Regions from separate parts of the Paenibacillus sp. FSL K6-1122 genome, predicted to be linked through region 3. Evidence: riboswitches for the same ligand, from Rfam matches in the RefSeq annotation. Region 3 holds a riboswitch; each other region holds the start of a gene.
The links. Region 3 has a riboswitch for thiamine pyrophosphate ahead of NSQ20_RS18910 (thiamine phosphate synthase). Riboswitches for the same ligand answer to the same signal wherever they lie in the genome.
Positions count from the first base shown of each region.

Region 1: linked by a shared signal. The riboswitch ahead of thiC (phosphomethylpyrimidine synthase ThiC) and the one ahead of NSQ20_RS18910 (thiamine phosphate synthase) in region 3 are both predicted to bind thiamine pyrophosphate.
Region 2: linked by a shared signal. The riboswitch ahead of tenA (thiaminase II) and the one ahead of NSQ20_RS18910 (thiamine phosphate synthase) in region 3 are both predicted to bind thiamine pyrophosphate.
Region 4: linked by a shared signal. The riboswitch ahead of NSQ20_RS02315 (ABC transporter substrate-binding protein) and the one ahead of NSQ20_RS18910 (thiamine phosphate synthase) in region 3 are both predicted to bind thiamine pyrophosphate.

Region 1 covers NZ_CP150272.1:749,162-753,594, reverse strand. The annotation lists gene NSQ20_RS03480 (hypothetical protein) at 1-603, shown strand, start outside; gene thiC (phosphomethylpyrimidine synthase ThiC) at 966-2,750, opposite strand; TPP riboswitch at 3,168-3,281, opposite strand; gene NSQ20_RS03470 (IclR family transcriptional regulator) at 3,431-4,174, opposite strand.
Region 2 covers NZ_CP150272.1:3,836,792-3,841,224, forward strand. The annotation lists gene NSQ20_RS17325 (endo-1,4-beta-xylanase) at 1-1,582, shown strand, start outside; TPP riboswitch at 1,789-1,886, shown strand; gene tenA (thiaminase II) at 2,000-2,662, shown strand; gene NSQ20_RS17335 (spore coat protein) at 2,873-3,169, opposite strand; gene NSQ20_RS17340 (hypothetical protein) at 3,181-3,381, opposite strand; gene NSQ20_RS17345 (zinc-dependent alcohol dehydrogenase) at 3,413-4,433, opposite strand, start outside.
Region 3 covers NZ_CP150272.1:4,193,829-4,198,261, reverse strand. The annotation lists gene NSQ20_RS18920 (hypothetical protein) at 1-308, shown strand, start outside; gene NSQ20_RS18915 (ABC-F family ATP-binding cassette domain-containing protein) at 447-1,997, shown strand; TPP riboswitch at 2,073-2,182, shown strand; gene NSQ20_RS18910 (thiamine phosphate synthase) at 2,409-3,071, shown strand; gene thiO (glycine oxidase ThiO) at 3,089-4,261, shown strand; gene thiS (sulfur carrier protein ThiS) at 4,258-4,433, shown strand, end outside.
Region 4 covers NZ_CP150272.1:487,490-491,922, reverse strand. The annotation lists gene NSQ20_RS02330 (hypothetical protein) at 1-163, opposite strand, end outside; gene NSQ20_RS02325 (VOC family protein) at 337-723, shown strand; gene NSQ20_RS02320 (NAD(P)-dependent oxidoreductase) at 741-1,496, shown strand; TPP riboswitch at 1,641-1,753, shown strand; gene NSQ20_RS02315 (ABC transporter substrate-binding protein) at 1,975-3,015, shown strand; gene NSQ20_RS02310 (thiamine-binding protein) at 3,240-3,530, shown strand; gene NSQ20_RS02305 (ABC transporter permease) at 3,530-4,288, shown strand; gene NSQ20_RS02300 (ABC transporter ATP-binding protein) at 4,326-4,433, shown strand, end outside.

The sequences.
Region 1 (4,433 bases), 3.4 Mb from region 3:
AGTCTTTCGAAAGAAGATGGATCAATTGAAGTAGTGGCTCATGAAAAAGCCTCAGCACCTGAATTCAACGGAGAGGTTGGACCACTTGGAAATATCAAGGATGATCAATTTGACTATTATATAACCATAGTTCGAACTGATAATGTTAATAATCGTGAGCGGTTTATGGTTGCATTAACAGGAAAGTGGAAATCAATGCCTTTTTGGCGCTTATCTGATGCTTATGGCGCTTCTTTTGATAAAGAAATTTGGAGAACAGTTCCAGGTTCTGGGTATTATGAAGATAAAGTCAAGTATAGCGGAAACTCTACGTTTACAACTTTAGGAAGTGGACGTAATTTCTCATATACTGGTGAGAATGGTGTTGGATTCAATGCTGATCTCAAAGGGGGCATTATTATAACAGAACAGGTTGCCTCTGCCGTCTTTACAATAGAACATAAAAAGCAAGGAAATCAAAGTGGTCTATCTCAAATACAATCCAATTACTACCACATTAAAGGTACGGGCAGTGTAGGATTGAGTTTTGGAGCTCTAGAGGTTAGCTTCTCAGGCTCTGCTGATAATGATTCCAGAGGTACACTTAAAAATTTTAATTATTAATAAAGTCTTTGTTAAATATGTTTATGTAATATAAGGTAGAATAAATTTAAATTAACAAAAGAGAACGATATAAAAATCGTTCTCTTTTACACATTTCACTCAAAAAGAGAGGTGAATAAATTAATGCGATTTTTATATATTTTTATCTTGTTCCTAGTCGGTATGGGTTCTTCCGCACTTCTACATGCTAGTAATCTTAAACTTTCTGATGGCGTGCTGTTTGTCATCGCAGGTATCCTATTTCAGATTTGGCGTAAGTTGGATTGAATCCAAGAGTTACGGTGAAGCGGGTTTGGCCTTGTCCAAACATTAATCAATATTTATAATTTAAAGCTTCAAAAAACCTTCATCACTTGGCTCCCTTAGGAGCGTGTCCGATATTCCTCGGCTTTTTCCTGCATCCCGGCAGCTACAGCCTCATTCTCGGACAACCCTTTGTCTGCGGCAAAGGCACGAATGTCCTGCGTGATGCGCATGCTACAGAACTTTGGTCCACACATGGAGCAGAAATGAGCTTCTTTGGCCCCTTCTGCCGGCAGTGTCTCATCATGGTAGGACAGCGCACGTTCCGGGTCCAGCGACAGGTTGAACTGGTCCCGCCAGCGGAACTCGAAGCGTGCCTTGGACAATGCGTCATCGCGGCGCTGGGCACGTGGATGGCCTTTCGCCAGATCGGCGGCATGAGCTGCGATCTTGTAGGCGATGACCCCTTCCCGCACATCATCCTTGTTGGGCAGGCCCAAATGTTCTTTTGGCGTAACATAACAGAGCATGGACGTGCCGAACCAACCAATCATGGCCGCACCAATGGCGGATGTGATGTGATCGTAACCCGGGGCAATGTCGGTCGTCAGCGGCCCCAGCGTATAGAACGGTGCCTCTTTACAGATCTCCATCTGCAAGTCCACATTCTCTTTGATCTTATGCATCGGCACATGCCCCGGACCTTCGATCATCACCTGCACATCATGCTTCCATGCGATCTGCGTCAGTTCCCCGAGCGTAGCCAGTTCCGCCATCTGAGCTTCGTCATTCGCATCGTAGATACTACCTGGACGAAGTCCATCTCCCAGCGAAAACGCCACATCATACCTTTTCATAATCTCGCAGATTTCTTCAAAATGAATGTACAAAAAGTTCTCCTGATGATGCGCAAGGCACCATGCTGCCATAATGGACCCACCGCGAGATACAATGCCTGTCATCCGCTTGGCCGTCATAGGGATATAACGCAGCAATACACCTGCATGAATCGTAAAGTAGTCCACGCCCTGCTCTGCCTGCTCTATGAGTGTGTCACGGTACAACTCCCAAGTCAGCGCTTCCGCTTCGCCATTCACCTTTTCCAGCGCCTGATACAGCGGCACCGTACCAATCGGCACAGGTGAATTGCGGATAATCCATTCCCGGGTGGTATGAATGTTTTTGCCTGTGGATAGATCCATCACGGTATCCGATCCCCAGCGTACCGCCCAAGTCATCTTCTCCACCTCTTCCTCGATGGAGGAAGATACAGAAGAGTTGCCTATATTGGCATTGATCTTCACATGAAAATGACGACCAATCAACATCGGCTCACTCTCCGGGTGATTGATGTTGGACGGCAGGATGGCCCGTCCACTCGCCAGCTCCTGTCTTACAAATTCCGGTTCCACGCCTTCACGAATAGCGGCGAACTCCATCTCTGCCGTAATGACTCCCTGCCTCGCATAATGCATCTGAGTCACACAGCGTCCTGTCTGTGCTCGCAGCGGTTTGCCTCGTAATCCAGGGTACTCTTCGGCTCCAGCTCTCTTTCCTCCGGGCTTCAGTCCGTTATCCTCCGGTTTAACCGTACGGCCTTGATAAGCTTCAACATCGCCACGCTCTGTGATCCAGCGAGTGCGCAGGGCTGGCAAACCTGCGCGGATATCCGCATGAAATGCGGGATCGATCATCGGGCCGCTCGTATCGTAGACACGCAACGGTTCGTTATGCTCCACCCCTTGGGGAGTATTCGTGTCATGAAGGGCTATCTCACGCTCCGGTACAGCAATGTCCGGCCGTGAGCCCTGAATGTAGACTTTGCGGCTGCCCGGAAAGGGCTGGACCCGTCCGGCCGCCCCTGTTTCTTTTTCCACCTGCTGACCGTTATGTTCCTGTTCCATCGCTTGTTGTCCCGTTTGATTTCCTGTACTCATGTTCACTTGTCTCCTCCTCAGTGTTCGTCGCTTGTTTGGTTGGTTTCATCATTAGCTCGCTTACGTACCTGTCCCAAATCATGCGCAATGCAGAGAAGAAAGAGCGATCCTACACCAGACCAGGGGAGACACTTTTCATGTACAGTTAACAACAGACGGAGGCTGCCACAGATCATCGATCTATAAGACTTCCCTCCTCATCCAAGCCCACTTCCGCAGGTTATCGAAAAAGAAGCCCATAAAATCCGCGCTATATCGCCCGTTCCCTGTATATAAAAAAGCCGGTCCCCGAAGGAACCGACTTTTATGTCCATCACCAATAATGCACCTTTATGCAGCTCCTTAACGGAGCCCTACAAGGGTCACATCATGTGGTGGTTGTGGTCATATCGCCGATTACTTCCCTACGCTGGTATGATCCAGATCAGGTGCAAAGGGTCCGGAATCTCATGCGATTCCGTCTCAGTCCGGACAATTCGGACTCCCCCAGTAACGTTAATTAGTTGCAGCTTACATAAGCCGCCGTTCATATTCAATGAAGCTGGCCCCGCTGGGCCGTCCATTACAGAGTAGCGCAACCGGAACATAAAAACAACCTTTATATTCCAAATGATCAAACTCTATTGGAGAAAAAACTTACATCAACATCAGGATAACATGAGCCCCATTTGCGTAGCAGCATCCTTCAACACAGGTGCGTATTCATGCAATGTCTCCTGCGAAAGTCGGCTGACAGGTCCTGAGACCGAGAGGGCAGCTGCAATATTGCCTCTGCGATCCATAATCGGTACAGATACCGCGGCAGCTCCCGGCTCACGTTCCTCGTAACTTGTGGCATATCCGTTATCCCGGATATCTCCCATCTGCGCTAAATACACCGCGGGATCAATAAACACCGGCCATTCCGGCCCGTTCATCAGTTCTTCACGATCCTCGTCCGTGGCAAACGCCATCAGGACTTTGCTGGAAGCCCCCACAGACAGCGGGAGTCTAACACCAACGGGAGCAACTCGGCGGATCGCCTGATCACTTTGCACAGCCTGAATCCGTATCCGTTCACTGCCATCACGCAGGTACAGACTCACGGTCTCCCCCAATCGATCTCTCAGTCGCTCCATCGCAGGCAACAGCAGAATAGCGGGATCATCACTGCGGGACATATGAGCTGACAGCTCCCAGATTCGGATGCCAAGTCGGTACTTCTCTGTTGCTGCATCGCGGATCACGAACCCTCGATCCTCCAGCGTAGCCATCAAACGGTGGACTGTACTTTTGTGCAGGCCGATCTGGCTGGCAATTTCGGTGAGTCCCAGATCACTGCGTGTGGTAAAACATAATAATATATCCAGCGCCCGTTCCACAGCCCGGACGGTTAACTTGCGATCTTCCATGGCATAATGCCCTCCTCATGTTTCATCACATGAAACTTGGTTACATAAATTATATGAGAAACGGTCTCATCTGTAAACCAAAAAGAGCCAAAATCAAAATAGGCAAACGTGTAAATTTTTCCTTTTTATAAGACTTAATCCCCTGTAATTTACACACTAAGGTAATTTTACCCATATATCTTAAGAACTATATAACAATTGCGTAACAAATGCCCTCAATCAATTGACTTTGACTATATTGGAACATACGATAAAGATA
Region 2 (4,433 bases), 360 kb from region 3:
ATTCGCTCGTGCAGCCGATCCGAATGCCAAATTATATTACAACGAATACTTCACGGAAATCTCTGAGAAAAGAGAGCATATGTATCAGTTGGTCAAACGACTGAAAGAGAAAGGGCTCATCGATGGTGTGGGTTTGCAATCCCACTATAACCTGGAATCCCCGCCCATCAAGGAAATTGAAAAAACGATCAGCATGTTCGCCGAACTTGGATTGGATATTCAGATCACGGAACTGGATGTGGATAGCGGAATTCCATTTGGTGAAGAGATGTCCGATGAAGTTGCAGTAAAGCAGGCGTATCGATATAAGGAACTGTTGGATTTGTACAAAAAACACAAAGACCACATTTCTTCAGTTACCTTATGGGGACTCCAAGATGAGAAGTCTTACAACAACCAGGCTATGCTGTTTGATTCAGCCCTGAAGGCCAAAAAGGCATACTGGGGACTCGTGGATGAATCCAGTTTGCCTGTGTTGACGCAGAGAGCCGTCTCACTTTCGGGTAAACCGGATATCAAAAAACAGACACAAGATCCGCTCTGGAACAAAGCGGTGTCTACTCCACTGAAGGGTGACTCTTCGGGATCAGCCAGTTTCCGCACTTTATGGGATCATAGTAACCTGTATATCCTCGTGGATGTACAGGATGCAAAGGCAGATGTGAATGACAGAGTAGATATCTTTGTTGATCTCAATAATGGCAAGACCACTTCATATGAAGCAGATGACCGACACGTAATCATTAAGCGGTCGGGCAAAGCTGAGGGTGTGGAGCAGCGTTCATATCGTGTACGCGAGACAAAAGCCGGATATCAGGTTGAATTGTCCATTCCGTGGGGTGGTATCCAAGTCGGATCAGAATATGAAGCCGGATTGGATATCCGTGTGACTGATGGCGGTTCAAGTGGGACACAACCTTATAATCCACTGTACTGGAATGATCGAACACAATCTCAGGAACAGGATACAAGCAAATACGGCGTGATTCAACTCGCCCCTATGCCCAAATCTGCACAAGCTGTGCAAGGGATTGTTCAGATTGATGGGAAGAAAGACACATCATGGAATAAGGCTGCACCATTTGAAGTAAAACGGTTGAACCAGAGCGAAGGTGCAGAGGCAGTGGCTCGCGCAATGTGGTCAGGTGAGTATCTATACCTGCTGATCGACGTCACTGATCCAAACATCATTACAGATAGTATCAACCCATGGGATCAGGATTCGGTTGAGATTTTCCTGGACGAGAATCACCAGCGCACACCGTATTTTCAATATGATGATGCCCAGTTCAGAATCAGTGCAGACAATGTGGGAACCTTTGCAGGGGGTGCCTCACCTGGACGCCTTGTAAGTGCTGTGAAGAAAACAAATAAAGGATATCTCGTAGAAGCCAGAATTCATTTACAATCATTGACGCCCAAAGCAGGAAATGTTCTCGGTTTCGAGCTCCAAATTAACGACAACCAGGGCGGAGGTAAGCAGAGCGTAGCCAAGTGGAATGATACGACCAATGAGAGCTGGAGAAATACTTCCCAGTACGGAATACTCACTTTTGTCGGAAAGAACAAACTCGGGCATTAAACCATCGGCAGTAGTTGCAAGAATAGAAACCATCATAACAGTGGCTGAAACTCAACCATTGTTGTGATGGTTTTCATCGTTTACATACGTCACCAAAGGTGATGAGGGGCGATACAATCTTCCTTGACTATATTTAACAGCCCTTGATATACTAAATGGATGTTATTTTATCTTTTATGGGAATAGGAAAGTAATCAACTACATACAACCGTTTGCGAGGGAGCCTTAACCGGCTGAGAGGGTGTTAAACCGACCTTACCTGATTTGGATAATGCCAACGTAGGGATGCAACGATGAAACACTGTACTTGGGTAGCTCATGCGAACCCCCTTGTTTTAGTGTATTTGTCTGCGAAACATCCATAGGATGTTTCGTTTTTTTGTTTTTAAATACGTACATTATGAATTGGAGGAACACATGTTGACTATTTCAGAGAGACTATATCAGGCAGCACAGCCTGTGTGGAAGGAATGTCTTGAGCATCCCTTTGTTAAAGGAATCGGAGATGGTTCCTTAACGGTTGAACAATTTCGTTATTATTTGCTGCAAGACTACTTGTACCTGTTCGATTATGCCCGCGTATTTGCACTAGGTATTGTCAAGTCGCACGACCCCAAATTGATGCAGTTTTTTAGTGAAAACGTAGATAACATCCTGAATGGTGAAATGAAAATTCATCGTTCTTATATGGAGCGATTAGGAATTACAGAGGATCATGTTTTCCAGGTAAAACCTGCCCTGAAAAATGCAGCCTATACTAACTATATGCTCTCTGTTTCCCATGCGGGTGGCATAGCAGAAGTACTTGTATCCATTCTGGCCTGCTCATGGAGCTATGCAGAGATTGGTCAAGTCCTTGCCCAAAAGCCAGGTGCAGCTGAGCATCCTTTTTACGGAGAGTGGATCACAGGATATGCTTCCTCTGAATACAACAGCAACAATCAATCCCTAGTGACGTTAACTGATAAGCTATTAGAAGGCTGTAGCGAGGGAACGTACCAACGGATGGAGGATATTTTCGTGATGTGCAGTCGCTTTGAGCTTGATTTTTGGGAAATGTCATGGAAGCTGGAGCCTTAAGTTCACTGTAGTCAATTAAAGTAGAGAGCAGCGGCCATAAACAGTCTCAGGATAGAAATAAGTAGAATACGTAAAGGAACGCTTGCAATAAGCGTGTTTCGTGACGATGCCAAAAAAAGGGCGGATAGTATCCGCCTTTTTTCATTGTTGAAATTCTTGACACAGGGACATTTTGTTCTCTGAAGTCTCTGGCTAAAATCAAAAAGGGTGTCAGGACGGAATGTTCATAGCAGTCTGAATGTTTTTCAGATCGAGCTGAATTTGCTCTGCAATATGGTAAGGGTGGTATAAACCATGCTGCACCATGTAATTTGATATCTTTTCATGAGAATCTATGGCTTCATCGAGCTGTTTCATCAAAATTTGTTTGATTTCGGGGGTGGCACATTCGGTCACAGCCATGGCGTAGTTTCTGACACCGCTCTTGGCGTTCATCAAAAAATCCATTGCGATCACGTCATCGGTCAGCGTATTAAGACCAGTCATGTGTTCTAATATTGGGTTCATTTTTTTATCTCCTATACAGTCGCTTTAGACAGCACTCCACCGAGCTCCTGAAGCTGCTGTTGTGATAAGATCGCATCTTGTTGCAAAATTTGCTTGAGCTCCGGGTCGGTTACCAGAGCTTGCATGGTCTTGGATTTAGTCATACAAACCGTCTTGAACGCAGCTATTTCATGTACCTCGAGAATCTCATGCAAAGCGTATGTGGAATCCATTCAGATTGTCCTCCCATGTATCTATTCATATTTAAGGCTTTAAGATGACTTTAATGCAATCGTCCGTTTTTGTATCGAACACTTCATAGCCCCGTTTGGCCTCGCTGAGCGGAATGACGTGCGTAACAATGTCGCCAGGGTCCACTTTGCCAGACGTAACCAACTCGTACATGTATGGCATGTAGTGAATGACCGGAGCTTGTCCGGAACGGATATTCACGTTTCGCTGCATGATATCACCGAGCGGGAATCCGTTATAACGTCCGCCGTATACCCCAGTGACTTGAATGGTGCCACCTTTGCGAACAGCCTGAGATGCAATGATAAATGCGCTCATGGTGCCGCCTTGCAGTTTCATACCGCTGGCTAGAAATTCAAGATCGCTCATCTTGCCGTCCATTCCTACCGCATCAATGACAACATCGGCGCCGCCTTTGGTCATTTCCTTGAGAGTGTTCCCAATATTCTTATCCTGTTCGAAGTTTACTATTTCCACATTGTTTGTTCGCTTCGCATGCTTTAAGCGGTAATCGACATAGTCGACGGCTATGACCCGCTTAGCTCCTTTCAGCCAGCAGAACTTCTGGGCTAGGAGTCCGACCGGGCCGCAGCCGAGCACAATGACCGTATCTCCATTTTTAACGCCGGCGTTATCTACGCTCCAGAATGCCGTCGTCATGGCATCGGCGATCAAGCTTAGCTTTTCGTCCGGTTGTTCGCAGTTTTCAGGGATCTTAAAGTGGGTAAAATTAGCAAATGGGACCCGTAAATACTCCGCTTGCCCGCCGGGATATCCGCCGGTCGTTCCGGAGTAGCCGAAATATGCGCCCATATCCCCGTGTTCGTTGGAATTGTCACATTGGCTTTCCAGCTGATTTTTGCAAAAAAAGCATTCTCCGCATGCGATGTTAAACGGGATGATTACGCGGTCGCCTTTTTTTACCTTGGTCACGCCAGGGCCCACTTCTTCTACGATCCCCATCGGCTCATGTCCGATGACATAGTTTTCCTGAAGGTTAGGGATCATCCCGTGAATAAGATGAAGGTCAGAA
Region 3 (4,433 bases):
GTATTTCCTATACGTTTACGATGCCCCTGATTGCGCAGGAAGATTGGTACAACTCCATTAACGATACAGGGATTATGGCCTTTATCCAAGGTATAGGTGTGGGTGACCAAAAGATCAACAATTATGCGATCGGTGGAGGCAGACTTGTGAAGAAAACGGCCATCGTAGGTGGGGTAGATCCTTTAACGGGTATCAAGTACTATTACCCCTCCACATGTGGTAATGGTTACCGTGCTGAAGAGGTGTTTACAGACGCAAGACAAGCAGCTGCACAAGGCTATTTTGAATATAAATGCTCTAATCGTTAGGGTAGCCTGTATGATAAAATCATGTAAGAGGTTCCTGAACTGTTTACATTACTTTCAGAAAAGACGGGACCTGTGCTAGAATAGGGTTTCGGAACAATAACAAAAGTAATGTCTAATAGATAGGAGCAACCTCATCTTATGAGTTTATTGTCAGTAGAGAACGTAAGTCACAATTTTGGAGATCGCACGTTATTTAAAAATGTATCGTTTCGTTTACTTGCCGGAGAGCGCGTAGGACTTGTTGGTGCCAATGGTGTGGGTAAATCCACATTAATGAACATCCTTACCGGTAAATTGCTTAAAGATAGTGGAAAAGTGGAATGGACACCTAAGGTCCGTTATGGATATCTGGATCAGCACACGAAGCTTACCCCAGGCAAAACCATTCGTGACGTTCTTAAAGATGCATTCCTTCCGTTGCTTGAATTAGAAAAAGAAATGATGAATATAACGGACCAGATGGCAGATGCAGATCCAGATAAGCTGGAGCAGTTGCTGGAAGAGATGGGCGATATTCAGGAACAACTGGAACAGGGCGACTTTTATCTGATTGACGTAAAAGTGGAAGAGATGGCCAATGGACTTGGTTTGTCCGCAATTGGTCTGGATCGGGATGTCGCAGCTCTAAGTGGTGGACAACGTACCAAGGTGCTTCTGGCCAAGCTTCTGCTTGAGAAACCTACAGCTCTTTTGCTGGATGAGCCGACCAACTATCTGGATGTAGAACACATTGAATGGTTGTCACGTTACCTGAAGGACTACCCTCATGCGTTTCTTTTAATCTCCCATGACACGGAATTCATGAATGAAGTCGTAAATGTCATTTATCATTTGGAATTTGCCAAATTAACGAGATATGCAGCGAACTATAACAAGTTCCTCGAGATGGCTGATATGAATAAAGCCCAGCATATTGATGCGTACGAGAAGCAGCAAGAGTACATCAAGAAGCAGGAAGATTTCATTCAGCGTAACAAGGCACGTGCTTCAACTTCTGGTCGAGCGAAGAGCCGGGAGAAGCAACTGGACAGAATTGAACGTATTGATCGTCCAGATGAAGCGGCCAAACCAACGTTCAAATTCAAGGATGCCCGCGCGAGCAGCAAAACGGTCTTTGAGGGCATTGATTTTGAAATTGGATATACGTATCCTTTGCTGCCTAAAATGACAATGACAATTGAACGTGGTGAAAAAATTGCCATCGTAGGTTGTAATGGTGTGGGTAAATCAACACTGCTGAAAACCATCCTGGGAAAAATATCTCCACTCAGTGGAAAGACTTTCTTGGGAGATTATCTCGAAACGGCCTATTTTGAGCAGGAAGTTCGTGCTGGGAATATCACGCCGATTGAGGATGTGTGGAATGAGTTTTCACATTTGACCCAAAATGAAGTCCGGGGTCATCTCGCTCGTTGCGGGTTGAAAAATGAGCACATTACCCGTCCGCTTAACATGCTGAGTGGTGGAGAGCAAGCCAAGGTTCGTCTATGCAAACTTTTGATGCGTGAAAGCAACTGGATTCTATTCGATGAGCCGACGAACCATTTGGATGTCACAGCTAAAGCTGAGTTACAGCGTGCCTTGCAAGAATTCAAGGGAACGGTGTTGCTGGTATCTCATGAACCTGATTTCTACGAGGGTTGGGTTACCAAAACATGGAATGTTGAAGAATGGTCTGAGAAAAACTAGACAATTCAAGCAACGCTTAATAGAAATGAACGGTGACAAAAAAATCCTTCTATGGTAACATAGGCTACAACTTCATATGAACACTAGGGGGGCCGCACGATGTGGCTGAGATGGAAGAATGCGATTCCGGACCCTTTGCACCTGATCTGGATCATACCAGCGTAGGGAAGTGGCGAGCGCGTTTCAGTGAATGACGTGAGCAAACGGCAATTCGAAAGAATTCAACCGTCTTGCTTAGTAAATTGAAACATGCAGTTGCGTGTATAACGTTATGGCTATAAGGTCTATAGCTTTATTGCACGAAATGAACTGTATGTATCAGTCAGTCATCTGGTCCTATAATTAATACGCAGCCACTCCCCTACGGGAGTGGCTTTTTTGTGTTTTCATAGCATTCACGCATGGAAGGAGATGAAAAGTACGGTAATTTCTCATGAACGTGTACACGGATCATTTGAACTGCATGTTGTATCTACGGGTGTAGGGAATCAAGCATCTTTTGTAAAAGCTGCAAAGGACGTTTGGCCATGGGTGGACTACATCCATATACGAGAGAAACAACTCTCGTGGCAACAAAAGATCGGTTGGGCTGAAAGTCTGCGTGGTGTTGGCGTTCCGTCTTGTCGCATCGTTATCAATGGTTCAGAACTGCCACCACAGAATGACATCTATGGCGGTGTACATTGGGGGCAAGAGGCTATACGTAACTACAACCCTGCTGTTATAAGCAATGTCCAGCGACTTCGTCTGGGTGTATCTGTTCATTCAAACGATGAGGCAAAAATCGCTGAAGAACGGGGAGCCGATTACCTTTTCTTCGGGCATGTCTACTCAACCAACAGTAAGCCTGATCTTGAACCAAGAGGATTATATGCTCTGGCTGAAGTGTGCTCTGGTGTCTCCATTCCTGTCATGGCGATTGGGGGCATCGAACCGGGAAACATTCACGCTATTCGCTCTGCAGGCGCACAGGGAGTCGCTGTGATTTCGAATGTATGGGCGAGCGATTCCCCGGATCGGGCCGCTGAATCATTAAGGCAGGCTATCGTTGCTACAGAAAGTTTGAGCCGCTGAATCAAGGAGATGAGAGGATGAAAAAGATCATTACTGATAGACCGGATAAGATTTATGCAGAAACGATTATTGTAGGCGGAGGCGTTGTTGGATGTGCCATTGCGTATGAGCTTGCTTCCCGTGGACAGGATGTGCTGTTACTGGAGCGTTCGGCGATTGCAGGAGGGACTTCTTGCGCAGCGGCTGGGATGCTGGCAGCAGACAGTGAGGATTTTGCTCATCCTTTGATGGCTAAGCTCGCCAGGCAGAGCAGGCAGTTACTTATCGAGCAACAGGTGCTAATGGCTACACTCAGTGAGGTAGAGACTGGTCTGCAACGCCAGGGATTCCTAACTCCTTTTTGTTCATACAGTGAATTAAGTAGTTATAAGGACAATCGGAAGTCTGCGTTGTCTGCTTCTGCTGATGAGGTGTGGTGGGACCGTTCCGTTGTGCAACAGGAGGCATCATGGCTTAACAGAGATACGTATGGAGCCTACTACAGACCTTACGAGAGTGAGATTCTTCCTGTCCATCTAACGAAGGCATATGCTGAATCCGCTCAAGCATTGGGAGCACGGGTTATGGAGGACATACAGGATATACGTGTGCAAGCAAACGAACACGGTGTGCAGGGGATCACCACATCGATCGGTGAGATGAAATGCAAACATGTCATTATAGCGGCTGGATTACAGAGTGAAGAGTTGATGAGACATGTGAATCTGAGCTTGCCTGTGTGGTCGGTAAAAGGTGAAATAGCCGCCGTTCAGTTCTCAGATGAACATGCAGGGTACAGACCTGATAGAACGGTGTATGCAGAGGATATCTATATTGTTCCCAAAGCCAATGGAGAGGTTTGGCTTGGGGCAACCAGTCTGCCAGGCAGAACGGATTTGAACGTTTCTGTACAGGGTGTTCAGAAGCTGCTAACAGCGGCTACCCACTGGGTGCCTGGGATGAAGGAAGCACAATTTATACGAGCGTGGGCAGGCGTAAGGCCGGCAACTCCCGATGGACTGCCTTATATAGGTGCTTGCAAGAGTATTCCCGGGTTGTTCGCCGCCTTTGGACATTACCGCAACGGTATCTTGCTTAGTGCGATAACAGGCAGGCTTATCGCTGAGTTGCTCGCTGGCAAAAGCTCAGAAGAACTCGGAATTGAGGCGCTGAGCCCTGAGCGATTGAACAGAAAGGGAGTGGTGCAGTGAATATCATCGTTAATGGTCAACGGATGGAGATTGAAGACAGATTGAATCGTGTGGATAAATTACTCCAATCTTTTGATTTGCAAGTCAAGACTGTAGTTGTAGAGCTGAACAAGCATATTTTAACGCGTGAGTATCATGAAACGACGGCATTAAGAGAAGGTGATCGAATCGA
Region 4 (4,433 bases), 3.4 Mb from region 3:
TGACAAAACATAATATGAATTGAAGCAGTATTTCAAGCGGGGACATCTTGCCGAGTAACCCACTGTGCCATAGATTGAAGAACATCATGACCAAGACCATTCCTATACACATCATTAATCCGAAAATAATTTGTTCCTTCTTGCTGGTTGGCAATTCTCTCATCCTCTCTGTTTACCTTCGTAATTATAGAGATGAGGAAACCCTTCACATAAGTGAACATTCTGTGAACAACTGTGATTTTTCCAATTTAAAACTATATTTGACAACCATGTAGTACAGCTCTATGATATCCCTTAAAATGGTAGAAACATTCACTACATAAGGAGGTTTTGATTGTGAGTTTTCAAAAGCGCATTGACCACGTCGGCATTGCCGTTCGTGATCTGGAGACCACGCTGCGTTTCTACACGGAGATCGTTGGTCTTGAATTGAAAGACCGGGTAACCCATACTAACGGCGTCATTCAGCTCGCCTTTCTCGGCTTCAATGGAAGTAACGAGACTGAGATTGAGCTAATTCAAGGATACAGCGACAAGCTGCCTTCCGAAGGTACGGTGCACCATTTTGCGATCCACGTGGATGATCTTGATTCTGAGTACAAACGCATTCAATCCACCGAAGCCGAATTTATCGATGGAGAGATTATTACACTACCTAACGGTTACCGCTATTTCTTCATCTATGGACCTGAAAAGGAATGGATTGAGTTCTTCCAGCGCTAAGAAATGGAGCTGATTTCATGAACATTTTAATTACCGGCGCAGCCGGAAAAATTGGACGTGACTTGTCCCAACACTTGTCAGAGACATTTCACCTGCGACTAACGGATTTGAATATCGACAGACTGCATACGTATCAAGGGACAGGCCATGAGATCATGACACTGGATGTGACAGACCCCGAAGCCTGTCAGCATGCTTGCGAAGGCATGGATGTGGTTGTACATCTGGCGGGAGATCCTTCCCCGCATGCCGGATTTTATGAATCGTTGTTGGACATCAATATCAAAGGCACATTTAATGTATTCCGTGCAGCCAAGGACCAAGGTGTACGAAGAGTCATTCTGGCAAGCAGTGCACAGACGATTGAGGGGTATCCCATTGATGCTCAGGTCTATCCGGACATGCCGACACGCCCACGGAATTTGTACGGGGTTAGCAAATGTTTTGGAGAATCGCTCGCTTCCTATTTTGCGTATACCGAAGGTTTACAAAGTGTTGCGGTGCGTATAGGTGCATATGATGATTTTCAACCGGACGGACCCGTGCTGGAGGCAAGGGATATGAGCGCGTATATTAGTCCAGCTGACTTGTGTGATTTGATGTTCAAAGCAATTACAACTACCGATCTGGAACCCTTCACCATACTGCATGGGATCTCGAATAATCGGTTTAAACGATTAAATCTGGAAACCACTCAGAAACAGGTAGGTTATGACCCAAAATCCGATGCTTTTGCACTCAGTCAGATTGCCTTATATGATTCCCCACGATAATTATTGAAAATAACACATCCAAACAGGCTGTTATACATATGTATAACGGCCTGTTTGATAACTTATACGTGTCCCTATCCAGTTCATGACTGGACACGTTCCACCGGCTGGCCTATAATTACACCTAGTAATGCCCGTAACTTCATAGTTTCCCAGGGGAGTCGGAATTGGCCGGCTGAGAGTGTATCCCACCAAGATACTAACCCTTAGACCTGATCTGGATCATGCCAGCGTAGGAATCGGAGTATATCGAAATGGCACAGCCCTATGGCTGAACGCCACCTCTCTAACGCCTGCACGCGTCCCGGAATACGGGGCGCTTTTTTAATGTTCTTTTATATAGCCAGAGAGCTAAAAAAAGTGACGTTATCCAGATCTCAACTGGTATAAATCTGTCGATTTATGCAAGATGATTGGATATGAAGCCAAGGAGTACCCCGTGCCAATCGGCCGGACATACCGAAGGAGAGAACCACAGATGAAATGGCGTAAAACGATGGGATTGTTGCTCTTATGCGTGCTTATGGTGACTGTAGCCGCATGTGGTGGCAAAGAAGCTGCCCCAGCTGGGCAGAACGGCAACACAAATACGGAAAGCAGCAACGAAGGTGACACTGCCGCCCTGAAAGATATTAAAGTGGTGCTCGACTGGACACCAAATACGAATCATACCGGCCTGTATGCAGCTGTAGATCAAGGTTTTTATAAAGCCGAAGGCTTGAACGTGGAGATTGTACAACCAGGTGCCGGTGGCGCAGATACAATGGTTGCCTCCAATGAAGTGCCTTTTGGCGTAAGTTATCAGGAGAGTGTAACTCAAGCCCGCACACAGGGTCTTCCATTGGTCTCCATCGCAGCAGTTATTCAGCATAATACATCTGGTTTCGCTGCTCCGGCGGATCGGAATATCAAGTCACCGAAAGATTTTGAAGGTAAAACCTATGGCGGTTGGGGTTCCCCAGTCGAAGAAGCCGTGATGCAATCCATTATGGAAGGCGACGGAGCCGATGTATCCAAAGTGAAAAACATTAATATGGGTGACGCCGACTTTTTCACCGCAGTAAAACGGGACATTGATTTTGCGTGGATTTTCTACGCCTGGACGGGGATTGAAGCCGAACTGCGCGGGGAACCGATCGACATGTTATATGTGAAGGATTATTCAGATGCACTGGATTATTACACGCCTGTCCTCGTAACAAACGAGCAAACGATCCAAAACGACCCTGAGTTGGTGAAAGCATTCCTGAAAGCCACTTCAGAAGGATATCAATACGCAATTGATCATCCCGAAGACGCAGCGAACATTCTGATCAAGGCCGTACCGGATCTGGACAAAGACCTCGTACTGGCAAGCCAGAAGTGGCTTAGTCCCAAGTACACAGATGACGCCCCGCGCTGGGGTGAGCAAAAACAGAAAGTGTGGCAGAACTACACCGACTGGATGTTTAGCAAAAAACTGCTCGATGAACAGATCGATGTGAGCAAGGCATATACGAACGAGTTTTTACCCCAATAAAATTTCTCATATAAAACGAACTTAATATTTACACGATGACGGAGAGGACAGAAATAACGTGAAAAAGCGAAGCGGTCGCCTTTATCACCGGATTTTCCCTTTAGAGAAAGGGAATCAAAAAAATCTGGGGATAACAGCGATTGGAAGGTTATTCTGTCATCGAAGTGGCAAGTGTAACAGTCATTAGTTCATTTTATTTATCACGAAAGGAGCCGTGATCTCTCATGGCAAGCACACTACTTAGCATTCAAGTTATTCCCAAAACGCCAAATGGCGAGAACTCTTATCCTTACGTTGATCGCGCCATTGAAGTTATTCAGCAATCCGGCCTGAAATATCAGGTGAACGCGCTCGACACCACAATGGAGGGGGAACTGGAGGAACTGCTGGAAGTTGTACGTAAAATGCACGAGGTACTTGTGGAGGCTGGCAGCCCAAGCATCATCTCCCAGATCAAAATCGCCCATAGCCCTACTGGCTTCAGCATGGATACCCTGACGGAGAAGTATCGCTAATGCCTGCCTATTTCAAAAGTGTATGGCCGCCCATTGTGGCGGTTATTCTCTTTATAGCGATATGGCAGGGAGCCGTCTCCCTCTTCCATATTGAGAAATGGATGCTGCCTGCACCGTCCGACATCGCCCGCGAAGCGGCAACCCAGGCCGAACGACTTGGCATGCACGCTTCTGCAACCATTCAGTTAACGCTGATTGGATTCGCCGCTGGAACAGCGGTTGGATTACTGATTGCGATGGTGCTGCATTTAGTCCCTTTTCTCAAGTCAGCCCTGTATCCTTTACTTATTCTTAGTCAAAATATCCCAACCATTGCGCTCGCACCGCTCCTGTTAATCTGGTTTGGATTCGGGCTGTTGCCAAAGCTGATTACGATCATCCTGGTATGTTTCTTCCCCGTTGCAGTGGCGGCCATGGATGGCTTGACCCGTACTGACGCCGCGATGATGAACTATATGCGCATGGCTGGTGCGAAACGTCACCATATCTTCTGGAAGCTGGAGCTCCCCCATGCGCTGCCATCCGTGTTCTCCGGTGTCAAAATTGCCGCTACCTATAGCGTGATGGGTGCCATCATCGCCGAATGGATTGGTGCAGACAAGGGTATTGGTTATTATATGATGCTGCAAAAGTCGGCTTATCGCACCGATCGTCTATTCGTGGCGATCATGATTATTGTCGCGCTCAGCTTGCTGCTCTTCCTGTTCATTGCCCTGCTGGAGAAGCTGCTCGTGCGCTGGCGGCCACAGAAGCGATAATAAAGAAGTAATCTGTATATTAGGAAGTGATGACCATATGAATCGGCAACAGGACGAACAAGTCCAGCCTGGACGAGGAGCACACGCAGTGGAGCCAACGCACGGTGAAAAGTTAAACTCGGCTACGCCTAATCGACCTGCCAAT